3 regions of the Streptacidiphilus sp. BW17 genome follow, and region 1 is predicted to be linked to each of the others. Evidence: riboswitches for the same ligand, from Rfam matches in the RefSeq annotation. Region 1 holds a riboswitch; each other region holds the start of a gene.
The links. A riboswitch is a leader RNA that binds a small molecule or an ion and turns the genes downstream of it on or off. The one in region 1 is predicted to bind cyclic di-AMP.
Positions count from the first base shown of each region.

Region 2: it holds a riboswitch for cyclic di-AMP, as region 1 does, so the genes downstream of both, ABH940_RS14470 (transglycosylase family protein) here and ABH940_RS23840 (M23 family metallopeptidase) in region 1, are expected to answer to the same signal.
Region 3: it holds a riboswitch for cyclic di-AMP, as region 1 does, so the genes downstream of both, ABH940_RS04500 (transglycosylase family protein) here and ABH940_RS23840 (M23 family metallopeptidase) in region 1, are expected to answer to the same signal.

Region 1 is NZ_JBGCCR010000021.1:20,214-25,343, reverse strand. Features, by position in the region: gene ABH940_RS23860 (MFS transporter) at 1-1,118, shown strand, start outside; gene ABH940_RS23855 (undecaprenyl-diphosphate phosphatase) at 1,269-2,195, shown strand; gene ABH940_RS23850 (thioredoxin family protein) at 2,251-2,796, shown strand; gene ABH940_RS23845 (bile acid:sodium symporter family protein) at 2,896-3,999, shown strand; cyclic di-AMP (ydaO/yuaA leader) riboswitch at 4,031-4,158, shown strand; gene ABH940_RS23840 (M23 family metallopeptidase) at 4,171-4,920, shown strand.
Region 2 is NZ_JBGCCR010000009.1:228,716-233,845, forward strand. Features, by position in the region: gene ABH940_RS14455 (GNAT family N-acetyltransferase) at 1-20, shown strand, start outside; gene ABH940_RS14460 ((4Fe-4S)-binding protein) at 64-525, shown strand; gene ABH940_RS14465 (GNAT family N-acetyltransferase) at 663-956, shown strand; gene ABH940_RS14470 (transglycosylase family protein) at 1,113-2,369, opposite strand; cyclic di-AMP (ydaO/yuaA leader) riboswitch at 2,375-2,529, opposite strand; gene ABH940_RS14475 (D-alanyl-D-alanine carboxypeptidase family protein) at 2,800-4,824, opposite strand; gene ABH940_RS14480 (GPP34 family phosphoprotein) at 5,128-5,130, shown strand, end outside.
Region 3 is NZ_JBGCCR010000003.1:94,506-99,635, reverse strand. Features, by position in the region: gene ABH940_RS04510 (septum formation initiator family protein) at 1-314, opposite strand, end outside; gene eno (phosphopyruvate hydratase) at 416-1,696, opposite strand; gene ABH940_RS04500 (transglycosylase family protein) at 1,891-2,622, opposite strand; cyclic di-AMP (ydaO/yuaA leader) riboswitch at 2,622-2,779, opposite strand; gene ABH940_RS04495 (GntR family transcriptional regulator) at 3,069-3,992, opposite strand; gene ABH940_RS04490 (hypothetical protein) at 4,130-4,345, shown strand; gene ABH940_RS04485 (cytochrome P450) at 4,379-5,130, opposite strand, start outside.

The sequences.
Region 1 (5,130 bases):
GGCGCGGCATCGACCGGTACGGGCCGCGTCCCGTGCTGGTCGCAGGCGCGGTGCTGACCGCCCTCGGCGCGCTGTCCTTCGGGCTGGCGACGACGCAGTGGACGATCCTGGTCGCCGCGTTCCTCTTCGGGGCCGGCGTCACCACCTGCCAGCCCGCGCTGGCGACCATGGTGGTCCGCTGCTCGACCCGGGCGACCCGCGCGCACGCTTTCGCGCTGCAGTTCACCCTGGTGAACCTGGGCATGGGCATCGGGGCGATGATCGGCGGCCAGATCGTCGACGTGTCGCGTCCTGCCAGCCTGACGCTGCTGTTCGGCATCGAGGCGCTGATGTTCCTGGTGCTGGCCGCGGTGACCGGCACGGTCAAGCTGCCCGCTCCGGTTGTGGAGGCCGCTTCGGCGGTCGCGGACGCCGCGAAGGGCGTGAAGGGGAAGTCCGACTTCCGCACGCTGCTGGGCGACCGGGCGATGGTGAAGCTCTGCGTCCTCGCCGGGCTGATCTTCTTCGCCTGCTACGGCCAGTTCGAGAGCGGCGTCGCCGCCTACGCGACGGGCACGGTCGGGATCTCCCCGTCCGCGCTGGGCTTCGGCCTCGGGGCGAACACCTTCGCCATCGTGGTGCTGCAGATGTTCGTGGTCCGGATGACCTCGCGTCGCCGTCGGACGACCGCGATCGCGGCGACCGGCCTGGTCTGGCTCGCGGCGTGGGTCTTCGCGGGCATCGCGGGCCTCTTCCACGGCGGGTCCGGCCTGGCGGTCGGCTCGATGATGATGACCTACGTCCTCTTCGGCGCGGGTGAGGCCCTGCTGGCCCCGACGCTCGGCCCGATCGTGGCCGACCTTGCTCCGGCGCGACTGCTCGGCACCTACAACGCCGCGTTCTCGCTGGTGAAGCAGGTCGCCATCGCGATCGGCCCGGCCGTCGGCGTGCTGCTGGTCGGCGCCGGACTGTCGACGGTCTACCTGGCCACGCTGGCGCTCTGCTGCCTCGGCGTCACGGTCGCGGCGGTGCGTCTGCGCCGGGTCCTGCCGAAGGCCGCGGACAACGCGGCCCCGGTCGCGTCGACGGTGGTCACCGGCTCGGTGCCGCGCGTCGAGGAGCTCAGCACCGCGGCGTGACGCCGCCTGAAGCTCAGGAGAACCTTGGGGCGGATTGACGGTGAACTTCGACCATCGCGTCGATGAACAGCCGTCATATCCGCCCTTTCCGTCTACATCTCTGTAGTACTTTCGGGCTGCCCCTATCCCTCCCAGCAGCCCAGGGTCGTCATGTCGTCCGTGTTCACCTATCCCGAAGCGATCGGCGTCGGCCTGCTCCAGGGCGTCTCCGAGCTGTTCCCGGTCTCCAGCCTCGGACACAGCCTTCTGGTGCCCGCGCTGCTGGGACCGCCCTACTCGAACGACCTCAACGTCTCGGCGCCCGGGTCCACCTACCTCAACGTTCTGGTGGCGCTGCACGTCGCGACCGCGCTGGCGCTGGTCGTCTTCTTCTGGCGGGACTGGGCACGGATCCTGCAGGGGCTGTTCAGCTCCGTCAAGGAGCGCCGGATCGAGACGGTCAACCAGAAACTGGCCTGGCTGCTGATCGTGGCGACCATCCCGGTCGGCGTCGCGGGCATCGCCCTGGACAAGGTCTTCCGCGAGATCCTCGGCAAACCGACCGTGGCCGCCCTCTTCCTCATGCTGAACGGGTTGGTCCTCTTCGGCGCCGAGCGCCTCAAGCGCGGCGGCACGGGCCGACGCCGCGCCAACGACGCGGCGCTGATGCCCGGCGACGAGCACCTGCACCCGGACATCCTCTCCGACCGACGCATCGTCAAGCTCGGCTGGTCCAGCGCGATCATCGTGGGCGCGGCGCAGATCCTCGCCCTGCTCCCCGGCATCTCCCGCTCCGGCGTCACCATGAGCGCAGGCATCTTCAAGGGCCTCCGCCACGAGGACTCGGCCCGGTTCGCCTTCCTCCTCGCCACGCCGGTGATCGGCGGTGCGGCGCTGCTGAAGGTGCCGTCACTGCTGGGCTCCGCGGGCAACGGCATCCACGGCCAGCTCCTTGTCGGCGGGGTCTGCGCGTTCGTCGCGAGCTACGTCGCGGTGCGGTTCCTGACCAAGTACTTCGAGACGAAGACGCTGACCCCGTTCGCGATCTACTGCTTCGTCGCGGGCGCGGGAAGTCTCGCCTACCTGTCCATGAACTAGGCGAACGGCGCGTCGAAGCCGGGCCGTTCCGCGTCGCGGTGTTGCACTGGGTGACGTGCGTTCACTCCGTGCGTTGCTCCTCGGCCTCCTGCCGCTCGCGCTGCTCGCCGCCTGTGTGCAGGTCTCCGGTCGGGCGCCAGGCCCGCACTACGCGACGCCGTTCGTCGCCCTGCCGAGCGTCTCGCCCGCGCCCGTGCCGACGGGGTACAACCCCGCCGCCGACGCCACGGCCGAGCTCGCCGCCGCGCAGGCGGCCTCCCGGAGGGACGGGCGGCCCGTCATCGTCGAGTTCGGCGCCGGCTGGTGCGCCGACTGTCAGGTGCTGGCGCAGCGTTCGCTCAGTGCCGGGGCGTGGCTGGTCCTGTCGCGCGACTACCACCTCGTCACCGTCGACGTCGGGCACTTCGACCACAACACCGCCCTCGTGGCCCGCTGGATCGACCTCAGGAAGAGCGGTATCCCGGCCCTGGTGGTGCTCAACCCGAACGGCAGCGTCCGCGCCACGACCCAGGACGGATCGTTCGCCAACGCACGCACCCTCTCCTCCGACGACGTCGCGAATCGACTTGTCGACTGGCTCTATCCCGCTTCCCGATCATGACGGAATCCACTCGATGTCATGAATCGCCCCAGCTCAGCGGGACAGTGCGGATGCGAACCTGATCTGATGCCGCCACAAGCACGAAAGGCGGTGCCCCTCATGCGTCCGCTCTCCACCCTCCTCGCCGCCGTACAGCGACGCCTGCTCTGGATCATGCTGCTCGCCTACGTCCTCGCGGCAGTGTGGCCGGGGCCGGGGATCGCGCTGCGCGGGGTGGGCCTGGCGCATGTCGGCGGGGCCGATTTCCCGCTCCAGGCCGGGCTGCTGGCGCTGATGGTCTTCAACGCCGGCCTCACCGCCCGTGCCGAGACGCTGCCCTCGCTGCTGCGGCGTCCCCGCGCGCTGCTGGTCGGGATCGCCTCCAACGCCCTGCTGCCGACGCTGCTGCTCGGCGTCGGCGCGCTCGCGGCCGACGGCTGGCACAACCCGCGCGAGGCGCAGAGCCTGCTGGTCGGGCTGGCCCTGGTCGGGGCAATGCCGGTCGCCGCCGGGGCCACTGTCTTCGCCCAGGGCAGCGAGGGCAACGCGACGCTCACGCTCGGCCTGGTCGTGGGCAGCACGATGCTGAGCCCGCTCACCATCCCGCTCGGTCTGCACCTCGGCGGATTCCTGGCCTCCGGTCCGTACGCGGCCGACCTGCATCGTGTGGCCGAGCACGCGTGCAGCGCGTTCGCCGTCCTGGCGGTCGTGCTGCCGTGCGCGGCAGGGTTGCTGACGGGTCGCCTGCTGCCGTCCGGCGCGGCGCGGGAGCGCTGGCTGCCGGCGGTGAAGGCGGTCAACCTGCTGGTCGTGGTGACCCTCAGCTACACCAACGCCTGCGGCGCGCTGCGTCAGGTGATCGAGCGTCCTGATCCGGACTTCCTGGTGCTGGTGGTCGTCGCGGCGGCGGCGATGTGCGCGGGCTCGTTCCTGATCGGGTGGGTGCTGGCGGTCCGGCTCGGGGTTCCGCGGGCGGACGCCATCGCGTTGACGTACGCGTCGGGCATGAACAACAGCAGTGCGAGCGCGGTCGTCGCGGCCACCAGGATGCCCGGCAACCCGGCGGTGCTGTTGCCGATCCTGGCATACAGCCTGCTCCAGAAGGTGCTGGCGGGCTCCGTCGGCGCACTTGTCCGAAATGACCGACTTGATGACGAAGGTTCAGCTGGAGGCGCTGCCGTCCCAACTGCACCCCGGGAAGTACTTGGTTTCAGACGGCTTTAGTATTAACTTTCAATAACAGTACGCGCGGCCGTCGCGCGGATCGCCTAATCCTCACGGAGCCGGGGACCCACGTACCCCGGGGTGAATCGGCCTCACAGCCGTAGGAGACCGCCCTCTCCGAACCCGTCAGCTAACCCGGTCGGCGAAGGGACGGAAAGGAGCACGCCAGTCATGGCGTCATACCCGGTCGAGACCGTCGCCGAGCCTACGGCCACGGTGCCGCGCCAGCGCGGTGCCGCACTGGGCCTCGCGGCCATGGCGGTCGGTGCCAGCAGCGTCATCGGGCTGGCCGGTCCCGCCCTCGCGGCGGACCACTCCGAGCACGGCGGCCCCACCGGCACGATGCGGCTCCAGGACGACGAGCAGGTTCCGGCCAGCCACGGCTCGGACGCCGGTGTGGCCCTTGCGGACCGCATCCTCGCCCAGGCCGTCCCGCAGCGCGCCGCCGAGAACACCGCCCGCAGGGAGGCCGCGAGCGCGGCCACCGCGAAGGCGCAGGCGGTCGAACGCGCCCGCCTGGCGGAGTCGTTGGTGGCCCCCCTCACCGCGGTCCACAGCGACACAGGCCGTGGCGCGGTGGGCTCCTACTGGGCCCACCTGCACGCCGGCCTCGACCTCGCGGCCCCGGCGGGCACGGCGGTCCGCGCGATGGGCACCGGCACGATCACCGAGGCAGGCTGGGCGGGCAGCTACGGCTACCGCGTCGTCCAGACCCTGCCGGACGGCACGGAGATCTGGTACTGTCACCTCTCCGCGATCACGGTCGCGGGCGGCGGTTCGGTTGCAGCGGGCCAGCCGCTGGGTCGCGTGGGCGCGACGGCCAGCTCCACCGGCCCCCACCTCCACCTCGAGATCCGCCCGGACGGCGCCGAGCCGGTCGACCCCACGGCGTGGCTCGCTTCGCGAGGCGTGAACCTCTAGAAGCTTTCTGCAGCTGAGGTAGTTGCACCGTCTCAGGCTGCGCAGGCGGGGAAGTTGCACTATTCAGGGGCGCGGGGAACTGCGCGAGAGACCACCCCATGCGGATGACTCAGTTCGTTGAGGACCATCTGCCCCGAGTGGCTTGTCGCGCAGTTCCCCGCGCCCTGAATCGTGAAACTTCCTGCGGGAGCGCGGGCTCAGCTGGTCGCG
Region 2 (5,130 bases), on a different contig from region 1:
GCGACGGCGACGTGTGGTGACCACCGGCCTGCTGTGAATGCGCCCGCGACGGACCATGGGAGTATGCAGGACGCAGAAGCGGGCTTCGAAGGGCTGCCGCCGGGCGATCGCGTGAAGGTCTACGAGGCGCCGGGCATCCGGGTCCGCTACGACGCCGGGCGCTGTCGGCACTACGCCGAGTGCGTGCGCCGCGCCGGGGAGGTGTTCGACCCGGAGCGGCGGCCGTGGATCCAGCCCGCCAACGCCGACGCGGAGCGGGTCGCCGCCGCCGTGCGCGCGTGCCCGACGGGCGCACTGCACTACCTGCTGCCGGAGGGCCCCGCCGAGGAGCCCGAGCGTCCCACCGTGATCACGCCGGAGCCGGACGGCCCGCTGCTGGTCCGCGGCGATCTCCGGATCGAGGCGCCTGCCGGAGCGGCCGAACCCTCCCGCGAGGTACGCGCAGCGCTGTGCCGGTGCGGCGCGAGCGCCAACAAGCCGTTCTGCGACGGCTCGCACGAGCGGATCGGCTGGCACGAGGCCTGAGACACACGGCCACGTACGCGTGTCCGTTCCCGGGAAATCGGCCCGCGTGACGGAGACTGCAAGGGACGAACGGCTGCAAAGAGACAAGACGGCAAGCGGACAGCCACGGGCAGCAGCACCGTCAGGAGGCGGCGAGGATGAGCACGAGCGAGGCCGAGGTCACGGTCGCCGACGCGCCGGGGGCGCAGCGGTTCGAGGCCCGGATCGAGGGAGAGCTGGTCGGGTTCACCTCGTACGTCCGCAACGACGACCGGGTGATCTACCAGCACACCGTCGTCGGCCCCGCCTACGAGGGCCTGGGCATCGGCGGCCTGCTGGCCCGCACCGCCGTGGAGGACGGCCGCCGCCGGGGCATCAAGGTCCAGGTGACCTGCCCGTTCATCAAGGCCTGGCTGACACGACACCCGGAGTACCAGGACGACGCCGAGTGAACGGCGCATCCGGTACTCCGGGTGCATGAGGGAGAGGAATCCCGACGGGCTGCGTCTCACCTCCGGACGACAACCCGTCAACAGCGACGCGGCGGACCGGTCCGAGCCAGACAGGTCACCCGGACCGGCCCACCACGCCACACCTGGTGCGGTGTGTCAGGAGACGCGACCGGCGAAGCTCGGGGTGTAGTCGCTGATGGTGTCCCACTTGACGCCCGAGCTCGGGTTGGCAGCCTCGACGTAGCGGCCGCCACCGACGTAGATGGCGACGTGGTAGACGCCGGAGTCGCTGCCGTCGCTGGACCAGAAGAGCAGGTCACCCGGCTGCAGCGAGTTGAGGGAGACCGGCGTGGTGGCCGAGGCCTGGTCGGCGGAGGTGCGCGGCAGGCTGATCCCGGCCTGGGCGTAAGCGGCCTGGACCAGACCGGAGCAGTCCCACGCGTTCGGGCCGTTGCCGCCGTAGACGTAGGAGTCGCCCACGTGCGCCTCGGCGAAGGCGATCGCCGTCGCGGCCGCGCCGGAGCCGGCCTGCGTCGAGCTGCTCGACGAGGTCGCCGCACCGGTGGACGCCTGGGTGGAGCCGGAGGAGTTCGAGCTCGCGGACGCGTTCGAGGACGAGGACGAAGCGGCGGACGACGAGTCGTTGTCCGAGTCGCCGGCCGAGTCGTTCGAGGGCTGTGCCGCCCGGGCGGACGCGGCGCTGCCGCCCAGGACCAGCTGCTGACCCGGGAAGATCAGGTTCGGGCCGTGGGTGAGGGTCGCCTTGTTCAGCTGGTACAGACGCTCCCAGCCGCCGGAGACATCGTGCTTCTGCGCGATGGTGGAGAGCCAGTCGCCGGTCCGGACCGTGTAGTGCCCGGCGGAGGAGCCGCCGGTCGCCGGGGCGCTGGAGGCGCTGGACGCGGCGGAGCCGGACTCGGAGGAACTGCTGGTGCTGCCGGCGGCCGACGAGTCGCTCGCGGCGGTCGAACCGGAAGAGCCGGTCGAGTTGGAGCTGCTCGACGAGCCGGAGGTGCTGATCGCCGGGGCGGGGCCGCCCTGGGTCAGACCGGCCTGCGGGCCGCAGACGGGCCAGGCGCCGGGGCCCTGGTCCGCGAGGACCTTCTCGGCGACGGCGATCTGCTGGTCCTTGCTGGCCTGGTCGGCGGAGGACGCGTACTGCTGCCCGCCGTAGGCGTCCCAGGTGGACTGCGAGAACTGGAGGCCACCGTAGTAGCCGTTGCCGGTGTTGATCGACCAGTCACCGCTGCTCTCGCACTGGGCGACGGAGTCCCAGGTGGAGACGGTGGCGGCGTGGGCGCCGGTCGCGGTGACCAGCGGAAGGGCGAGGCCTGCGCCGGTCAGCCCGACGGTGGCGAGCAGGCGCTTGGAGGCACGGCGGGCGATCTTGGGCGCGCGGTGGCGACCAGTCATGGTGTGGGTCCTCTCCCACGCCTGCGAGGTGAGCTGTCGGGTTCGGGCCGGAGTCGCCCGGCCGTGCAGAGCACGGCTTCACCCCGAGCCGGGAGCGACACGCTCCCGGCGACTTACCTGGGTCCCCCGCTCCTGCCGTGGTGTGCGTCGGGTGACAGCTGACAACCCCGACGGCAGGACTCGGCGTTCCGGAGATGTCAGTTCCGCTTAAGTGCGAACGACGCCGACCGTAGGCAGATCGAAGTTCAAACCTCAAGCCGATCAAAGGCCGTTGAGAGGTCCGTCACATCGACCATCATTGGTTCGCACTCCAACCCTGCGTAGATGTCCGAAATGTCGTCAAGATTGCACCCCCGGGCATGACAACGGGCCCGTCCGAAGGACGGGCCCGTTTCAAGCGGGGAATCTGAGAGAGCGATCTGACAGTGCGTCAGCCCAGTCGGGTCAGCTTCGCGCCGGTGCCCGGAGTGCTGAGCGCCGACTGCAGCGCGACCGGGATCGTCTGCGCTCCGGCACCACTGCCCACGACCAGGTTGCCGACGGCCGTCCCGGCGGCTGCGCTGTGCGGGACGGACTGTCCGGCGAGCGGCTGCAGCGACGTGCTCACCGACAGGCCGCTCCAGCCGATGACGCTGACGTCCGCGGTGGCCACGACCGGGGTGTGTCCGCCGAGACCGTCGTCGACGTACCCGACGACGTCGCCCTTCTTGATCACGGCGTGCGACTGCAGCGCGCTCTCGGCGCTGATGATCAGCTGCTGGCTCTTCTGCAGCACCTGGGCGAGGATGCCCTGCCCCGGCCCCGGCCCGATCGCGGGCTGGCTCAGCACCGCGCCCAGGATCAGCTGCTGCGAACCGCCGACGTTCTGCTCCGCCGCCCACACCAGGTTGCCGAGGGCCGCCGTGCTGGTGCCGGTCTTGATGCCGATGACGCCGTTGCTGCCGACCAGCGTGTTGGTGTTCGGCGTGATGCCGTTCTCCGCCGCGTTGAACGACGGGGTGCTGACGATCTCCTTGAAGACCGGCATCTGCATGGCCGCCTCGATCAGCTTGAGCTGGTCGTTGGCCGTGCTCTTGGTGGTCGCGTCGAGACCGCTGGGGTCGGTGTAGACGCTCTTGGTCATGCCCAGACCGGCCGCGGTGCTCTGCATCTTCTGCACGAAGGCGGCGTCACTGCCCGCGTCCCAACGGCCCAGCAGCCGGGCGACGTTGTTGGCGGAGGGGATCAGCAGCAGCTGGAGCGCCTGGTACTCGGTCAGCGGCTCGCCGACCGAGACCTTCATCACCGACTCACCCTGCGGCTTACCGGTGTTGTAGTCGTTCACCGCTGCCGCGTCCACCGGCACCATCGGCCCCTGGTCGCCGACCTTGAGCGGGTGGTCGTGCAGCACGATGTACGCGGTCATCACCTTGGTGACGCTGGCCAGCGGCACCTGGTTGTCGCTCCCGCTGTGCCCGAGCACGCCCAGCCCCGGTACGGCCACGGCGGCCTGACCGGCCGTCGGCCAGGTGAGGTTCGGCGTGCCGCCGGAGAAGGTGTAGCTCTGCTCGCCGGTGAACTGGAGCGTCGGCGTCGGGATCGGACGCAGCAACTGCACCGCGCCGAGCACGATCACGAGGACCAGCAGCAACGTGCCCCAGAGCCGGATCCGCCGCAGCGCGATCCGGGCCGGGGTCATCGGCCGACGGCTCAGCGTGGCCAGGATGTCCATCGCCTCGGCGGTGGTCTCCGGCGAGGGCATCACAGCGGTGGCGGTCCCCATGGCCCCGGCCCCGGCCGGAACGGGCTCGGGCGACGGTCCGCCCGTGCCGCCGGGCCCGCCCGCGCCGCCGCGCGGCGTCGGCGGGAGCGGCGGCGGGAAGACGGGCATGGCCCGCGTCTCGTCCTCGTCACCGGTGGGGCCGTCGTCGGCGGGCTTGTCACCGGCGGACTCGTCGGTGTCCTCGGCGGCGGGCTCCTCGGCGGCTTCGGGCTGCGCCTCGCCTTCGGCCTCCGCCTCCGGCTCTTCTTCCTCGGCGTCCTCCGCGTCCTCGGCTGCCTCAGCCTCGTCCGCAGGCTCGTCCTTGGCGCCGGCGCCGGCGTCGGGCTCAGCCTCAGCCTCAGCCTCGGGAGCTTCCTCCGCCTCCGGTGCTTCAGCCTCCGGCTCGTCCTCGCTCTCCGCTTCGGGCTTGTTCGACTCCTCCACGGATTCGGACTCAGCCTCGGGCTCCTTGGCAACCTCCGGCTCCGAGTCGAGGGCGCGCAGCACACGGGTCGGTACGTCGACCGAGGATTCGGGCGCATCCACCCCGTGCTCCTCCGGCTGCCCGCTCTCCTCCGCCTCCGCTGCTGCCTCAGGCTCCGCCTCGGTCGCGGGTTCCACGTCCGGAGCGGGGACGGCGGGATCGGTTCCCGCGCGTTCCGGCTCCCGCTCCGCGCCCGCGGTCCGCTGCGACCTGTCGGGGGACTCACCCACGTAACCCAGCCTCCTCTGTCCCTGCACGCACCCGTGCAGGACCGTCCCTGCAAACCTGCCTGTGACTGCCGCGTCGGCCCTGCTCACCGACGTCGACAAAGCGTGCAGGGACCAGTCTCCTGCACGCGCGGGGCCATTCCTGCTCACCGGGCCGCAGTCCGGCGATTCCCCACCCCTCGGCCAGACGCGGACGCGCGGTGCGGCGGTTCCGAAAGATCACGGAGTCGTGTCACTCTCTAGGCCCTCTCGACAGCAGGGTGTGAGAGGCGTCACTCTGTTGTGCATCCACGCGGGGAGGCTTGGATG
Region 3 (5,130 bases), on a different contig from region 1:
AACGGGGTGTCGCCGGGGAAGCCGTAGTGCAGCCGCTGCCGCGCCTGGGCCTCGACATACGCCGGGTCCTCCCAGCGGGCCCGCTCCCGGCGCAGCTCGTCGACCTGCTGCTGCGCCTGCTGCTGGGCGGCGCGCTGCTGGTCGATCTGCGAGCGCTGGGCGATGAACTGCCGCATCGGATACGCCAACGCCGCGACCAGGGCGCAGACCACGAGCGCGAGCACCGCCGCACGGCCGGTCAGCTTCGGCCGCCGCCGTGCCTGCTTCTGCCCGTCCTGCTTGTGCTCGGCCTGCCGCTGCTTGGCCACCGCCACCCTCGTCGTCCCTCCCTGGCTGTCGGGCGCTCAGACGCCCCACCGCCCCCACCCTAGAGGGTGAAGACAGCGGGGCGTCGGAGGAACCGGGTGAGCTTCGGTCAGCCGTTGAAGCGCGGGAAGGCGCCGCGGCCGGCGTACTCGGCGGCGTCGTCGAGGATCTCCTCGATGCGCAGCAGCTGGTTGTACTTGGCGACGCGCTCGGAGCGGGCCGGGGCACCGGTCTTGATCTGGCCGCAGTTGGTGGCGACGGCCAGGTCGGCGATGGTGACGTCCTCGGTCTCGCCGGAGCGGTGCGACATCATGCAGCGGAAGCCGTTGCGCTGGGCCATCTCGACGGCGTCCAGGGTCTCGGTCAGCGAGCCGATCTGGTTGACCTTCACCAGCAGGGCGTTGGCGGCGCCCTCCTTGATGCCGCGGGCCAGACGCTCCGGGTTGGTGACGAACAGGTCGTCACCGACCAGCTGGACCTTGTCGCCCAGCTCGGCGGTGATGGTCTTCCAGCCCTCCCAGTCGTCCTCGAACAGCGGGTCCTCGATGGAGACCAGCGGGTACGCGGCGACGAGCTCGGCGTAGTAGGCCGTCATCTCGGCGGCGGTGCGGGACTTGCCCTCGAACTCGTAGGCGCCGTCCTTGTAGAACTCGGACGCGGCGCAGTCCAGGGCCAGGGCGATGTCGCGGCCGGGGGTGTAGCCGGCCTCCTTGATCGCCTCGAGGATCAGGTCCAGGGCCTCACGGTTGGAGTCGAGGTTCGGCGCGAAGCCGCCCTCGTCGCCCAGACCGGTGGAAAGGCCACGGGCCTTCAGCACGGCCTTGAGCGTGTGGTAGACCTCGACGCCCCAGCGCAGCGCCTCGGAGAAGGACTCCGCGCCGATCGGAGCGATCATGAACTCCTGGATGTCGACGTTGGAGTCCGCGTGCGAACCGCCGTTGAGGATGTTCATCATCGGGACCGGCAGCACGTGGGCGTTCGGGCCGCCCAGGTAGCGGAAGAGCGGCAGGTCGCTGGCCTCGGAGGCGGCGTGCGCGACGGCCAGGGAGACGCCCAGGATCGCGTTGGCGCCGAGCGAGGACTTGTCGGCGGTGGCGTCCAGGTCCAGCATCGCCTGGTCGATCAGCCGCTGCTCGGTGGCGTCGTAGCCGACCAGCTCCGGGCCGATCTGCTCGATGACGGCGAGCACCGCCTTCTCCACACCCTTGCCGCCGTAACGGGACTTGTCACCGTCACGCAGTTCCAGAGCCTCGAACGCGCCGGTGGAGGCGCCGGACGGCACGGCCGCACGACCGGTGCTGCCGTCGTCGAGGCCGACCTCGACCTCGACCGTGGGGTTGCCTCGTGAGTCGAGGATCTCCCGGGCTACGACGACGTCGATGGAGGGCACAACTGTCTCCTCAGGGGGATGCGGGTTGTTACGCACTGAGCCTAGCCGCATTGTCCGTGCGAACCACTCAGGACCTTTGCACCGTCTTGACTGACGAACACCAAGGACAAAACGGGCGGGCAATACGGACGGAGCCCCTACCCGCCGGTAGGAGCTCCGTCCACCGCTCAAGTGGCGCCTCAGAACAAGGTGCTTCAGAACGAGAGCCTCTCGCCGACGAGGATCAGGTTCGGATTGCCGCCGACCGTGGCGCGGTTCTTCGCGTAGAGCGCGTGCCAGCCGCCCTGGATGTCATGGGACGCGGCGATGCCGGAGAGGGTGTCGCCCGGCTTGACGGTGTAGTCGCCCGTGCCGCCACCGGACGTGTGGCTCGGGGCGTACTGCGGCGTATCGCTCGTCGGCGCACTGCGGTGGTGCGTCGTGTGGTGGGTGCTCGACGTGCCGCCCGAGGACGAGGACGAGGACGACGTGTAGGACGAGTCCGAGCTCGAAGAGTGCGACGACGAGGACGAGGAGGTGTTGGTCGCGGGGGCCGGGCCGCCCTGGCTCAGACCGGCCTGCGGGCCGCAGACAGGCCAGGCGCCAGGCCCCTGACTGGCCAGCACCTTCTCGGCGACGGATATCTGCGCGCCCTCGCTCGCCTGGTCGGCGGTCGACGCATAGGCCCCACCGCCGTAGGCACGCCAGGTGCTCGCGGAGAACTGCAGGCCGCCGTAGTAGCCGTTGCCGGTGTTGATGGACCAGTCGCCGCCGCTCTCGCACTGGGCGACCTTGTCCCAGATGGAGACCGAGGCGGCGTGGGCGCTCGAAGCGCCGAGGACGGGAGCGCGACGGCCGCGCCTGCCACGCCGGTGGTGGCGACGATGGCCTTGGCCTTGTTGACACGGATGCGGCGATGACGGCCGGTGCCGGAGAACCCCATGCAAATGTTCCTCTCCGACGCCTGCGAGGTGAGCTGTCGGGTTCGGGCCGTGAGGTAGCCCGGGCGCTCTCGCGCCTTCACCCCTAGCCGTGAACCGAGTTCACGGCGACTTACCTGGGTCCCCCGCTCCTGTCCGGTCGTCAACTCGACGTTGCCGCCTCGCGGTGGACAGGACTCGGCGTCCCGCGCGGCGGTGTCCGCTTACGCGGACGACAGGGAGGCTAGGCAGATCTTCATACGAATCTCAACCTCCGACACCGGGACGTATGTTGGCGAACCACCCGTTCCTACGGCGGCTCGCTCGACGCTGACCAGCCGCTTCACGGCCGCCGTGACGTCGAATCGGGCCGGATGGGGAGCCCGTGTGAGGTCCGTTACCCCGCTGTTATTTGACTTTCCGACAGACCTGACGACGTCGCAGGTCAGCGCGTCGGTACGGACTGACACGGGTCAGCGATGCAGGGAAACGCCGTACGGCTCGCCCTGGGACCACCACGAGTCGAAGAAGACCTGGGCGGCGTCGACATACGCGGAGTCGACGTGATTGGGCAGCGAGTGGCGGGTCCTGACGAAGAGCGGAGTGCTCAACCCGGTCAGGTCGGCCAGCCTGCGCCGGTGACCGCCGACCTCCACCTGACGCTCCCGCAGTTCGTACCAACCCTCCAGCACCTCGTCGTCGTTGACCAGGTAGAGCTGGGCCATCGGCGGGAACGGCAGCGTCCGCGCCTCGATCAGCGGCTCGTTCTCGACCAGTCGGAAGGTCTGCAGCGAGTTCGCGGCGGAGCGCAGCATGGTCACCTGGTCCTGTCCGATCCGCCGCAGCCGGGCGATCGGCCGGTGGTCGTCCGGATCACCCAGCACTCGGGGGAAGGTCGGCAGCCCGCTGAAGTCGCAGAAGAGCAGACGTACCCGGAACTCCTCCAGCACCGGCCCGCGACGGGCACGCAGCCCGAGCAACTGCTGCTGGAGGGCAGCGACGAAGGACTCGGAGGTCGCGGAGAGCACGTCCACCCGGAGCCTGCGGCTGCGCAGCGCACGACCGAGCCGACGCTCCAGGACATCGACCACATCGACCGCGCCGTCGGAGGGTCCGCCCGCGTATCCGTCCGCGGGCCCGTTCGTCTCCTCCTCCGTGCCGGCGTCCGCGTCGGCTGCGGGTCGGCGCGGGCGGGCGCCGGTGAGGACGGCGGGCTTGCCGGCCCGGGTGACGATCAGGCCGTCGCGCGCGAGCGCGGTCAGCGCCTTCTGCACCGTGAGCCGGGACACCTTGAGGTCCTCGGCGAGCTGCTGCGCCGAGGGCAGGGACTCGCCGGGCTGCCACGTGCCCTCGGCGATCCGCTGCTCCAACTGCTCCTGCACGCGCTTCGAGACCATCGGAGCACCACCCCCTCCGCCGACCGACCCGCAGCGTACTCCCGTGCTGCGGACGGAACTTGTCTACCCGTCAGTTTTACAGGTTCCCATCCTCCATTACCTGGAAATCATCTTGTACATACACAGGAGGTGGATAGATGGAGATACGAGACAGGCTGTTCGAGTGGCTGACAGGCCTGCTCTTCCAGAACGTCGGCGTGCAGACGTCGTTGGTCCTGGTCGCGCTCGTCGCGCTGCTCGTCCCGCGCGACCGGCGCTCGGTCAGCAGCGTGATCCTGGCCATCGGCATGGTGATGTTCTTCGGAGGCCACCTGGTGCTCCGGATCACCCTGCCGGGCGAGCGCGCGGCCTGAGCCGCAACACCGGCCGGGCCGGGCCCTTTCCCCCTACGCCTGCACCCCCGAAGCGCCACCGACAGGCTCGAACTCCACCGGCAGTTGCCGCAACCCCCGCATGATGAGGCCGCCGCGCCAGCGCAGTTCCGCTGGGTCGGCGGCCAACGTGATGTCAGGGAGCCTGCGCAGCAGCTCGCCGATCGCGTACTGGGCTTCGAGGCGGGCCAGCGGCGCGCCGATGCAGTAGTGGACGCCGAGACCGAAGGCGATGTGCGGGTTGTCCCGCCGGGCCAGGTCGAGCAGGTCCGGGTCCGCGAAGCGGGAGGGGTCGCGGTCGGCGGCGGCGAGCACGACGAGGACCGGGTCGCCCGGGGCGATCTCCTGGCCGCCGACGGTCAGCGGCTCGGTCGCGAACCGCCAGGTGGCGATCTCCACCGGCCCGTCGTAGCGCAGCAGTTCCTCGACGGCGGACTCCAGCAGCGCGGTCTCACCCCGGTCGAGCGAGGCCTGGAGCAGCGCCCGCTGCTCGGGGTGGGTCAGCAGCGCGTACATGCCGTTGCCGATCAGGTTGACCGTGGTCTCGAAGCCGGCGAAGAGCAGGATGAAGGCCATCGCCGCGGCCTCGTTCTCGGTCAGGTGCTCACCGTGGTCACTGGCGCGGATCAGGCCGGAGATCAGGTCGTCGCCGAGGTCGGCGCGCTTGCGGTGGATCAGCTCGGCCAGATAGCCGCGCATCTTCTTCACCGCCCGCCCGACGCCGCCGCGCGGCGCCTGGCCCATGTGGATCATCATCCCCGCCCAGT